Regions from separate parts of the Enterobacter sp. SA197 genome, predicted to be linked through region 2. Evidence: predicted binding sites of a transcription regulator. Region 2 holds the regulator's gene; the other holds the start of a gene.

Region 1 (5,993 bases), 190 kb from region 2:
TCGCGGCCGGGGCCGGGTTCGTCGGCGTGTTGCGCGTGGTAGGTCGCAAGCGTAGTAAGCAGCTTACGCTGCCAGCTTGCCGCCACCGGCGCATTGAGGAGATTATCGCCGGCGCGAATAAAACCGGGCTCATTCAGTAGTGCCGCAAGCCCGGCGTCATTCAACTGACGAGCCCAGGTAAAGGCCGGGAGGTTCACCGCGCCACGCTGCAAATGCACCGCCAGCGCCTGCGCATCGGTTTGGGTGACCGCCAGTTCGCCCAGCCACTGCTGGTATTCCGGCTTGCGCTTGCCGCGGCGTGGCGGGTGCAGCGTCACCACCCTTGCGCCGCCCAGCGTCTCCCGCGCCGAGATGTCACGAAGTACCAGGCGATCGTTGTCGGCCAGCCACAGCGGGGTGTCCAGCACCAGTTCTGCCAGATTGTTATCCAGAAGTGAAACGCGCCCGGTGATATGGCTGGCAGCATGGTGAATGTGCAGAGGCTGCCACTGGGTGAGCGGCACGAAGGTCTGTAATGCCACAATTACCCGCTCCGCCGGTTCAGGCGGTGGCGTGGAGAGCAGCCAGTCGCCACGGGTTAAATCCTCTTTTTGCGCATTCCCGGCGATGTTAAGCGCAATGCGCTGCCCGGCGTGGGCTTTCTCAGCAGGCTGATTCTGCGCATGCAGGCCGCGCACGCGCATGGCGGTATTTGCCCCGGTCACCCACAGGGTCTCGCCCACCTTCACATCGCCAGACAGGGCGGTCCCGGTCACCACCAGGCCCGCCCCTTTCACGGTGAAGGCGCGATCCAGCGCGAGACGAAAACGCTGATGTTGAGGATGGGGGCGCGCAGGCAGTTGCAACAGATGGGCACGCAGCTCCTCAATGCCGCGCGATTGCGTGGCTGCCGTGACGAAGAGCGCCGCCTCCTGCCAGCCGTATTCACGCAGGGTTTGTTGTACCTCATCACGCACCGCAGCAATACGCGCCGCGTCCACGCGATCGGCCTTGGTCAGGGCCACCGTTAATGACGGGTTCCCGGTCAGTTGCAGAATGGCAAGGTGCTCACGCGTTTGCGCCATGACACCATCATCACAGGCGACCACCAGCAGCGCGTGGTCGATGCCGCCGACACCTGCCAGCATATTGGACAGGAATTTTTCGTGGCCCGGAACGTCAATAAAACCCGGCACGCTGCCGTCCGGTTGCGGCCAGTAGGCATAGCCGAGGTCGATGGTCATCCCGCGCGCTTTCTCTTCCGGTAACCGGTCGGCATTCACGCCCGTTATGGCTTGTAGTAAGGTGGTTTTGCCGTGGTCGACGTGTCCGGCGGTGGCAATGATCATTTCAACAGCATCTCCAGAAAACGGGGTTCATCCTCAAGGCAGCGTAAATCCAGCCATAAACGGCCATCATAAATACGGCCAATAACAGGCTGTTCCAGCTCGCGCCAGGCGGCGGCCAGAGCCTCTACCTGCCGCCCACTGCCATCAACGGGCGTAAAAGTGACCGCGGCACTTGGCAGGCGGTCAACGGGGAGAGAGCCACTGCCTATCTGCGAAAGGCACTCCTCCACCCGTAGCGTAAAGTGGGCGTAGCGACCACTGAGAGCAGCAAGCAGCCGCTGCGCCTGCCGGGTTATCTCTTCCTGCGGGCGGGTGAGTAAGCGCAATGTCGGCAGCTGTTCGTGCAGTTTTTCCGGGTGCAGGTAGAGGCGCAGCGTGGCATCGAGTGCCGCAAGCGTCATCTTATCTGCCCGCAGGGCGCGTTTTAGTGGATGGGACTGCAGCTTTTCAATCAACGCTTTTTTGCCGACGATTATCCCGGCCTGCGGGCCGCCAAGCAGTTTGTCCCCGGAAAAACTCACCAGGCTTACGCCAGCGGCAATTAACGCCTGCACAAGGGGTTCTTTTGGTAATCCGTACTGGCTTAACTCTACCAGCGAGCCGCTGCCCAGATCGGAAATCACCGGAACATTCAGCTCCTCTGCAAGCGTGACCAGCTCGGCTTCCTCTACCGTGCTGGTAAAGCCTTCAATGTGATAATTGCTGGTATGAACCTTCATCAGCAGCGCGGTGTTCTCATCTACCGCCTGACGGTAATCTTTGGCATGAGTGCGATTAGTGGTGCCCACTTCCTGTAACACGCAGCCCGCCTGGCGCATCACATCGGGAATACGGAACGCGCCGCCAATCTCCACCAGCTCACCCCGTGAAACCACCACCTTTTTGCCGCTGGCGGTTGCCGCGAGCATCAGCAGAACGGCAGCTGCATTGTTATTTACGATGCAGGCATCTTCCGCCCCTGTCAGACGGCAGAGCAGGTCTGCTACCGCCCGGTCCCGGTGGCCCCGCCCGGCATCATGCAGTGAGTACTCCAGCGTCACCGGTGAACGCATGGCCTCGGTGACGGCATCAATGGCGGCCTGCGCCTGCGGCGCTCGCCCCAGGTTGGTATGCAGCACCGTGCCGGTCAGGTTGAAGACAGGGCGTAATGCGCACGCGCTGTCGCTCACCAGCCGCTGATATACCGCCTGCGACCAGTTATCGCACCACGCTGGCAGTTGCCGTGCCTTGCAGACCGTAGCACGCGCCTCTTCCTGTAACTGACGTAACGCATCAGCAACCTGACGGTGACCAAAGGCGGCCAGTAAGGGAGAGAACGCCGCTTCACGTAGCAGGCGGTCGGTTGAAGGTATCTGACTGTAAAGCGACTGAATATCCGTTGTCATGGCTGGGCCTGGCTGAGATTTTCCCCTCCGTCGGGAGGGCTAACGACGAGAGGGGATTGTAGCGCGAGTTGATTCAGGCGCACATAACAGGCATCAATCCTTCGGTGGTTCGGTACGGGCGAAGCTCTCACGCTGAAACAGATTCTCCACCAGTTTCACCAGTTTCGGCCTGTCGACACACCAGCCTGGCGAAACGCGGCGGAAGTTAAGGTAACCAATGGCGCAGGCAATCGAAACCGTTGCCAGATCCAGCGCATCGACCTTCAGCGTGCCGTCGGTGAGATATCCTTCGAGGGCGTCGAGCCCGTTACTGATTTTCTCCCGCTGGCGCAGAAGTTCCGCCTCAGACTGCTGTGCTGCGGGGCGGGCCGTTTCCCTGACGGAGACCAGCGCCGCATCCATAATGCCATCCGCCAGCGCCTCAATCTGGCGGATCCTGAGCGCCGCTTTGGCGTCTGTTGGCAGCATAGGCGGAGCGATACCCAATAAATCAATATATTCAGCAATGATCGGGGAGTCGAACCAGATCTCACCGTCGTCCGTGACCAGCGCCGGCACTTTTCCTAATGGGTTGTACTGCATCACGTTATGGGTCGCGTTATAGGGCTGCTCATTCACAAACTCAAAAGTGATGCCTTTCTCCAGCAGAATAATGGAAATTTTGCGTACAAACGGGCTGGTGTAGCTGCCAATCAGTTTCATTACCGTCTCCTTATCGCCAGCAAAGCCTTAAGTATGTACTAAGGTAAACAAATCCGGCGGCAGCCGTTTCATAAATGTGAAAAGTTGTCTGGCTATGGTGAACCGGTTCCCGTCGCCGCTGATGAGATGAAAGTGAATTACAGGTCGTTGTGTCAGCTAAAACCAGAGTTTGCGACCGATCACACTCAGAAAAGTCCTGGCAAAAATATCTTGTGATGTTGATCACAAATGAATAACAAAAACGCCACCACAAATTGTGATAAGAGTCACATTATTAGGGGTGTCACGCTGTTTATTTGCGCTTTGTTCTTTTTCTACACAACCATTTTGTGACGAATATCACGTTAAAGTACGGTGTCACCCCTGCTTTAACGTGATCTAAGTCACATTGCCGGGCGTCATCTGGACAGTTGGCTGATTCGGTGCGAGATTTCGCATCACAGAACACGGGTCCGGCTACCTCTGCCGCCACGTTAACAACAAAACCTCGGGCTTCCGGCCTGTGCGATAGCAAACATAAGAAGGGGTGTTTTATGTCATCCGATATCAAGATCAGAGTGCAAAGCTTTGGTCGCTTCCTCAGCAACATGGTAATGCCAAATATCGGCGCGTTTATCGCGTGGGGTATCATTACCGCTCTGTTTATTCCAACAGGATGGTTACCAAACGAAACGCTGGCGAAGCTCGTCGGCCCAATGATTACTTATCTGCTGCCGCTGCTTATCGGTTATACCGGTGGCCGCCTGGTGGGTGGCGATCGTGGTGGCGTTGTTGGTGCTATCACTACCATGGGGGTTATCGTCGGTGCGGATATGCCGATGTTCCTCGGCGCGATGATTGCAGGTCCTCTGGGTGGCCTGTGCATCAAGAAATTTGACGCTGCCGTAGACGGTAAGATCAAATCCGGTTTTGAAATGCTGGTGAATAACTTCTCCGCTGGCATCATCGGTATGATCCTGGCCCTGCTGGCGTTTCTCGCCATCGGCCCTGCGGTTGAAGTGCTGTCCCGCGGTCTCGCGGCTGGCGTTAACTTCATGGTTGAGCACGACATGCTGCCGCTGGCGTCTATTTTTGTTGAACCGGCGAAAATCCTGTTCCTCAATAACGCCATCAACCACGGTATCTTCTCGCCGCTGGGTATTCAGCAGTCTAATGAAATCGGCAAGTCTATCTTCTTCCTGATCGAAGCTAACCCGGGTCCGGGTATGGGCGTCCTGCTGGCGTACATGTTCTTCGGTCGTGGTAGCGCACGTCAGTCTGCTGGCGGCGCGGCCATCATCCACTTCCTGGGTGGTATTCACGAAATTTACTTCCCGTATGTGCTGATGAACCCACGTCTGCTGATCGCAGTTATCCTTGGGGGTATGACTGGCGTCTTCACGCTGAGCGTGCTGGGTGGCGGTCTGGTTTCTCCGGCATCTCCTGGTTCCATCCTGGCGGTACTGGCGATGACGCCAAAAGGCGCGTACTTCGCCAACATCGTGGCAATTTTCGCTGCGCTGGTCGTCTCCTTCGTTATCGCCGCGATTCTGCTGAAAACCAGCAAAGTCAAAGACGAAGAAGAGGATATCGAAGCGGCCACTCGCCGTATGCAGGACATGAAAGCCCAGTCTAAAGGTGCAACAGCACTGGCAGCGGGTGACGTGACCAACGATCTCAGTCATGTGCGTAAAATCATTGTGGCCTGTGATGCCGGTATGGGTTCCAGCGCAATGGGTGCAGGCGTGCTGCGCAAAAAAGTCCAGGATGCGGGTCTGACCAACATCTCCGTGACCAACAGCGCCATCAACAGCCTGCCGTCTGACGTTGACCTGGTCATTACTCACCGCGACCTGACTGAGCGCGCCATGCGTCAGGTGCCTCAGGCTCAGCACATTTCGCTGACCAACTTCCTGGACAGCGGTCTGTACACCAACCTGACTGAACGCCTGGTGGCTGCACAGCGCCACGCGGATAACTCGGTCAAAGTACAGAGCAGCCTGCAGGACAGTTTGGATACCAGCAACAGCAACCTGTTCAAATTAAGTGCTGAAAACGTCTTCCTTGGCCGCACCGCCAGCAGTAAAGAAGAAGCGATTCGCTTCGCGGGTGAGCAACTGGTGAAAGGTGGTTACGTTCAGCCTGAGTATGTGGAAGCGATGCTGGAGCGCGAAAAACTGACCCCGACCTATCTGGGTGAGTCTATCGCTGTCCCACACGGCACCGTGGAAGCAAAAGACCGTGTACTGAAAACCGGGGTGGTGTTCTGCCAGTATCCGCAAGGCGTGCTGTTCGGTGAAGAGCCGGAAGATGTGGCCCGTCTGGTTATCGGTATCGCTGCGCGAAACAACGAGCACATTCAGGTTATCACCAGCCTGACCAACGCCCTGGATGACGAAACCGTCATTGAGCGTCTGGCTAACACCACAAGCGTTGAAGAAGTGCTGGCGCTGCTGAAGGCATAAAGTCAGAACGCTCCCCTGAAAATTCGGGCGGCGGGAAGGCAGGTAACACAGGGTACTGGTCATTTTTCTAAGTAACCAGAATCCATGAAGACGCCAACCCACCTGCCGCCCGAACCAAACGGGGGCAAACCTCT
Region 2 (5,993 bases):
CAAGGGTGGGGTCACATGGCAACTCAGCACGACGCAATCACGCGCGCAACCTTCGACGACGTAATTTTACCTATCTTCGCGCCAGCCGAGTTTATCCCGGTCAAGGGAAAGGGCAGCCGCGTCTGGGATCAGCAGGGTAAAGAGTACGTGGATTTTGCAGGCGGTATCGCCGTGACGGCGCTGGGGCATTGCCATCCGGCACTGGTGGAGACGTTAAAAACTCAGGGTGAAACCCTCTGGCATATCAGCAATGTGTTCACCAACGAACCGGCGCTGCGGCTGGCGCGTAAAATAATTGATGCGACCTTTGCTGAGCGCGTGGTGTTTATGAACTCCGGCACCGAAGCCAACGAAACCGCCTTCAAGCTGGCCCGTTTTTATGCCTCTACCCGCCATAGTCCGCACAAAACCAAAATCATCGCTTTTCACAACGCGTTTCATGGCCGCTCACTGTTCACCGTCACCGTAGGGGGGCAGCCAAAATACTCCGACGGCTTTGGCCCAAAACCAGCCGATATTATTCATGTGCCGTTTAACGATCTGCATGCTGTCAAAGCAGTGATGGATGACCATACCTGTGCGGTGGTGGTAGAGCCGATTCAGGGTGAAGGGGGCGTGACCGCGGCTACGCCTGAGTTCCTGCAGGGGCTGCGTGACCTGTGCGATGAGCACAAGGCGCTGCTGGTGTTTGATGAAGTGCAGTGCGGGATGGGACGCTGCGGCGAGCTCTTTGCCTATATGCACTATGGCGTAACACCGGACATCCTCACCAGCGCGAAGGCGCTCGGCGGCGGGTTCCCTGTCAGCGCCATGCTGACCACGCAGGAGATAGCCAGCGCGTTCCATCCTGGCTCTCACGGTTCCACCTACGGCGGCAACCCGCTGGCCTGTGCGGTGGCCGGTACCGCGTTCGATATTATCAATACGCCAGACGTGTTAAACGGGGTAATGGAGAAACGCGCGCTGTTTGTGAAGCATCTGGAAAACATCAATGCTCAATACGATGTGTTCAGTGATATTCGCGGCATGGGCCTGCTGATTGGTGCCGGGCTTAAACCACAGTTTAAAGGCCGTGCGCGTGATTTCCTGCTGGCCGCAGCGGATGCGGGCGTCATGGTACTGAACGCTGGCCCTGACGTGATGCGTTTTGCGCCTGCGCTTATCGTTGAAGAGAGTGATATCGAAGAGGGCATGAGCCGTTTTGCCCGGGCGGTCGCGAAAGTGGTTAACGGTTAACGTCGTAACCGGCGAACCAGCCAGATACCGTGATGGGGGCGCTGACGCCAGGCTACCGAAGAGATGGTGTGCATGGTACTCAGGTGTCCCAGAATACGCTGGAGATGCTGCTCCAGCGTGCTCATCGGACCCTGGGTCATGGTCTCCGGTGCCTCCAGAATGTTCACATCCCCTGATTCTCCCGGCCCGTCATACTCCAGCCGTTGCTGGCAGCGTTGTAAGGCAATTTCACATGACTGCAAATAACGTTGGGCCAGGTCCGGCGTAAGCATGGTGTGTTCGCGCGCCAGCGTCGTCATGGCATTAATATGCTCAACGATAAACTGGCTGTGGGTAACCCACAGTTTCATGTCGGAGAGGTAGCGCGTATCGAAGCCGGGCTCCTGCATCGCCTGATTAAGCGAGTTGAATAACGCGTTATGTGCCTGATTAACGCGCATACGCTGGTATGCCAGCGGCGAAGCCTTGGGGTCATTGCTGAGAATAAGCTGGATGGCGTCCTGATAGGTTTCCAGCGCGTCATGGGCGTTACGACGCAGCAGTCCACTTTGCCACTGCGGCCAGAGCCAGACGACGCCGCCGAAGGCAATGAGACAGCCAATCAGCGTATCAATAAGCCGGGCAACGATAAATTGTTCGCCGTTAAGGGTCAGTAGCTGAAGCGTGTACACCGCCGTCAGGGTAAAGCCTACCATCGCCCAGCCGTAGCTTTTGCGAATGATAAGATAACTAACCAGCGTGACGATAAGCATGGTGGTGAGCGTGTAGCCTTCCGGCACGTGGTAGTGCAGCGTGGCACCGGCGATAATAAGCCCCGCCATGGTCCCCGCCGCCCGGTGCAGGATGCGCACCCGTGTTGCGCCATAGCCATTCTGGGTGACAAACATCACCGTCATCATTATCCAGTAGGGTTTAGGCAGATTCAGCGCACTGCCCATCAGACTGGCCACGCTCAGCATAACGCTGAGGCGTGCAGCATTACGCAATGCAGCAGATTTGAAGGAGAGATAACTTTTCAGCGCCGGAATGAGTGGCAGGCGTCGCTGCTTTTCCTCCATCAAATCACGAATATAGAGTGGACGCTGGGTGCGCAGGACACGGGCAATCTGACTGAAGTGCCAGGCGCAGAACTGACCTACCGGGTTGTCCGGATGCTGACGGGCAATTTTTTCCAGTGCGCCTGTCTGCTTGTCCATATTGAAGCGTTGGGGATAACGATGATAGAGGATGTCGTCTGCAATGACCCGTAGCCGTGCCGCCACGGTTTGCGCATTCCAGCGAATCACCTCTTCTGCATGGCTACGCTCTACCAGCTCCTGGACTTCCTTTGGCTGGTGCAGGCTAACGGCTATGTGCTCCTGCAGATCCAGCGCCACCTGAAACACGCGGCGCAGGCGCTTGTAATCACTGTTATGATTTGCCGCCAGCATATGCAGTTGCTGGTAGCACTGGCTTATCATATCTACCGCTTTTTGCTGGCGGGCGAGCAGCGGCGGCAGGGCCTTTTCCGGGTCCGCATGCTGAGTCAGCAGGCTGTATTTAGCCTCGCAATAATCGGCCAGTTGTCGATACAACAAACTCAGCGACTCGCGCAGTGGCTGCTCCCGCCACAGCCAGAACCAGAAGGCGTTAAACGCGCCATACCACAACGTGCCAAGGCTGTAGATGAGCAGTGGCTCCCAGACCGGCATATTTCCCGCAAGGCTCAGGGTGAAGATGGCGGCAATCAGTGAGGCGGGGAGCAACCTGCCATGCAGGGCGCTTATCTCAGCCGTCACCCCCAGCACCAGCGCCAGCAGGGTCAGAATGAGCGGTAGCGGGACGTTTTCGAAAAGGAGGAATTGCACCGCGAGACTGCTACCGGCGAAAAGCGAACCGCCAATGATCACCCGCTTGAAGAAGCGCTTATGCAGCGTGTCGAGACCGGCAATATTGCAACAGGCAGGTACTAACGAGAAGAGCAGCCCTAAATCCAGTCGACCGGCAATCAGGCCAACGGTCACAGGCAGACATAACACCAGCGTTTGTCGCAGTGCGTAGTTGATTTCGGGGTGGTAAATCAGCCTGCGCCACATCGGAAAACAAAAACGGCGCACTGCCTTGAGCAGCGCGCCGTTCGGGGATTAACGTGTTCCGTACACGACGATAGTTTTACCATGCGCGGAGATCAGATTCTGATCTTCCAGCATCTTCAGGATGCGACCAACGGTTTCACGCGAGCAGCCCACGATCTGACCAATCTCCTGACGGGTTATTTTAATTTGCATACCGTCCGGGTGGGTCATGGCGTCGGGTTGTTTCGCCAGATTCAGTAACGTCTGAGCAATACGGCCTGTTACGTCGAGGAAGGCGAGGTTGCCCACTTTTTCCGACGTGACCTGCAGGCGACGCGCCATCTGCGAAGAGAGACGCATCAGAATATCCGGGTTTACCTGGATCAACTGACGGAATTTTTTGTAGGAAATTTCAGCCACTTCACAAGCGGTCTTGGCGCGTACCCAGGCACTGCGCTCCTGACCTTCTTCGAACAGACCCAGTTCACCAATAAAATCGCCCTGGTTCAGGTAAGAGAGGATCATCTCTTTTCCTTCTTCATCCTTGATGAGCACAGCCACTGAGCCTTTGACGATGTAGTACAACGTCTCCGCTTTTTCACCCTGGTGAATCAGCGTGCTCTTCGACGGGTACTTATGAATATGGCAATGAGACAAGAACCATTCGAGAGTCGGGTCTGTTTGCGGTTTGCCAAGCACCATGCGCGGTTATCCTCTGTTATAAGCTGGCTCCAGCCTCAGGATCTGCGCCCTGTGACTGGGGTTGCAATCTGTCTTCCCGATACCTGGGAAGTGCACCGTCAGACGTGTCTGCGGCCTCTAAGATGTGATGTCCTCTGCGTACATGCAGTACATCAATATATCACTGTAGCATCCAGACTGTTTTAGCATAGGTTTTGCCGCCTGTCTCCTGGTGTCTCGCTTCAGCTTGATGCAGGTCGCCTTCCGTTGCGAGTTTTCTTATGTACGCGTAATCTGTAGAGAAAGTTGCTACTGCGGAGTGAAGAAAAATGCATGCGCGTGTGAAATGGGTTGAAGGGTTAACGTTCCTGGGGGAGTCTGCTTCCGGGCACCAGATCCTGATGGATGGTAATGCGGGCGATAAAGCGCCAAGCCCTATGGAAATGGTGCTGATGGCCGCGGGCGGATGCAGCGCGATTGATGTGGTCTCTATTCTGCAAAAAGGCCGTCACGATGTGACAGACTGCGAAGTCAAGCTGACCTCCGAACGTCGGGAAGAGGCGCCGCGTTTATTCACCCACATCAATCTGCACTTCATTGTGACAGGAAAAGCGTTGAAGGATGCGGCAGTATCACGTGCGGTAGATCTCTCTGCAGAGAAGTACTGTTCAGTGGCGCTGATGCTGGAAAAAGCGGTGAATATCACCCATTCGTATGAAGTGATTGAAGCCTGATTGGTGGTGGATATTCTTTCCTGCCCCCGCCGGGCTGAGGGATTTCCCACAAAATAATGCGAGCACGGACAGTCCCCTCTCCTCTTTGGGGAGGGGAAACATGCGGCTCTGGTAGTCATTCCGCTCACCTCAGGTTCCTGGTTTCTCCAGAGATCCAGAACCCGTGACCGAGCCAGGGTTGGCTCATCGCCACAGCCCTGCCCCCCGGCCTTACGGATACACGTCGGTGATTTTCAGCCGGACCCTGTTATCGCGGTGGCTGTATTATTCTCATCACGCAATGTTATCGCTGCAAGATGTACTATTACCGGGGATTTTTCAGCTCAAGGGGATAGGGAACTGAACTCACTCGATCTTCTTACCTTCCATTAATCGCTCTACCAGCGGCGTCATAATAAGCTCCATCGCCAGTCCCATCTTGCCGCCCGGCACTACCAGCGTATTCATATGTGAAATAAATGAACCCTGTAGCATGGCCAGTAGCCAGGGGTAATCAATGCCTTCCAGATTACGAAAGTGAATAACCACAAAGCTTTCGTCGAGAGAGGGGATAACTTTTGCGGCGAACGGGTTTGAGGTGTCAACGGTAGGAACGCGCTGGAAGTTAATATGGGTACGGGAAAACTGCGGCGTAATGAAGTTGATGTAATCCTCCATCGAGCGCACCACCGAATCCATCACGGCTTCACGTGAATGGCCCCGTTCACCCGTATCGCGCACCAGCTTTTGCATCCACTCAAGGTTAACAATGGGAACCACGCCCACCAGCAGATCAACGTGACGCGCCACATCATGCTGCGGGGTGACTACGCCGCCGTGCAAACCTTCATAAAACAGGACATCAGTGGGTTCAGGCAGCGGCTGCCAGGGTGTGAAAGTACCGGGAACCTGGTTCCAGGGAACCGCTTCATCATAGGTATGAAGATATTTTCTCGCCTGACCGGTGCCCGTATGACCGTAATCGACAAACGTCTGCTCAAGCAGACTAAAGTCGTTGGCCTCCGGGCCAAAATAGCTGATATGACGGCCCAGATCGCGTGCTTTGCGGATAGCCATGTCCATCTCTGGGCGCGTGTAACGATGAAAGCTATCGCCTTCAACTTCTGCCGCGTGCAACTCCAGCTGAGCGAAAATTTTACGAAACGCGAGGCTGGTGGTGGTGGTTCCTGCACCGCTGGAGCCTGTTACAGCGATTACGGGATGTTTTGCAGACATAGCGACTCCAGAAATTAGCGATGACTATCGCAGTGAGCTTTTAATCACGAAACTGGGTGCGGGGCATGATATT

Evidence for each region. The regulator CRP, encoded in region 2, controls carbon source genes, mostly activating them, when cyclic AMP is high. The targets are predictions, from matches to a motif close to ATGTGANNNNNNTCACAT.
Region 1: a site for CRP is predicted at 3,787-3,804, ahead of M1D91_RS22330 (PTS mannitol transporter subunit IICBA). Genes of this name have one in related genera too.

Annotation. Positions count from the first base shown of each region.
Region 1 covers NZ_CP096393.1:4,744,270-4,750,262, reverse strand. The annotation lists gene selB (selenocysteine-specific translation elongation factor) at 1-1,328, opposite strand, end outside; gene selA (L-seryl-tRNA(Sec) selenium transferase) at 1,325-2,713, opposite strand; gene M1D91_RS22335 (glutathione S-transferase) at 2,807-3,415, opposite strand; gene M1D91_RS22330 (PTS mannitol transporter subunit IICBA) at 3,949-5,859, shown strand.
Region 2 covers NZ_CP096393.1:4,556,651-4,562,643, reverse strand. The annotation lists gene argD (bifunctional acetylornithine/succinyldiaminopimelate transaminase) at 16-1,236, shown strand; gene M1D91_RS21450 (YccS/YhfK family putative transporter) at 1,233-3,311, opposite strand; gene crp (cAMP-activated global transcriptional regulator CRP) at 3,360-3,992, opposite strand; gene M1D91_RS21440 (OsmC family protein) at 4,301-4,705, shown strand; gene M1D91_RS21435 (phosphoribulokinase) at 5,051-5,920, opposite strand; gene M1D91_RS21430 (YheU family protein) at 5,961-5,993, opposite strand, start outside.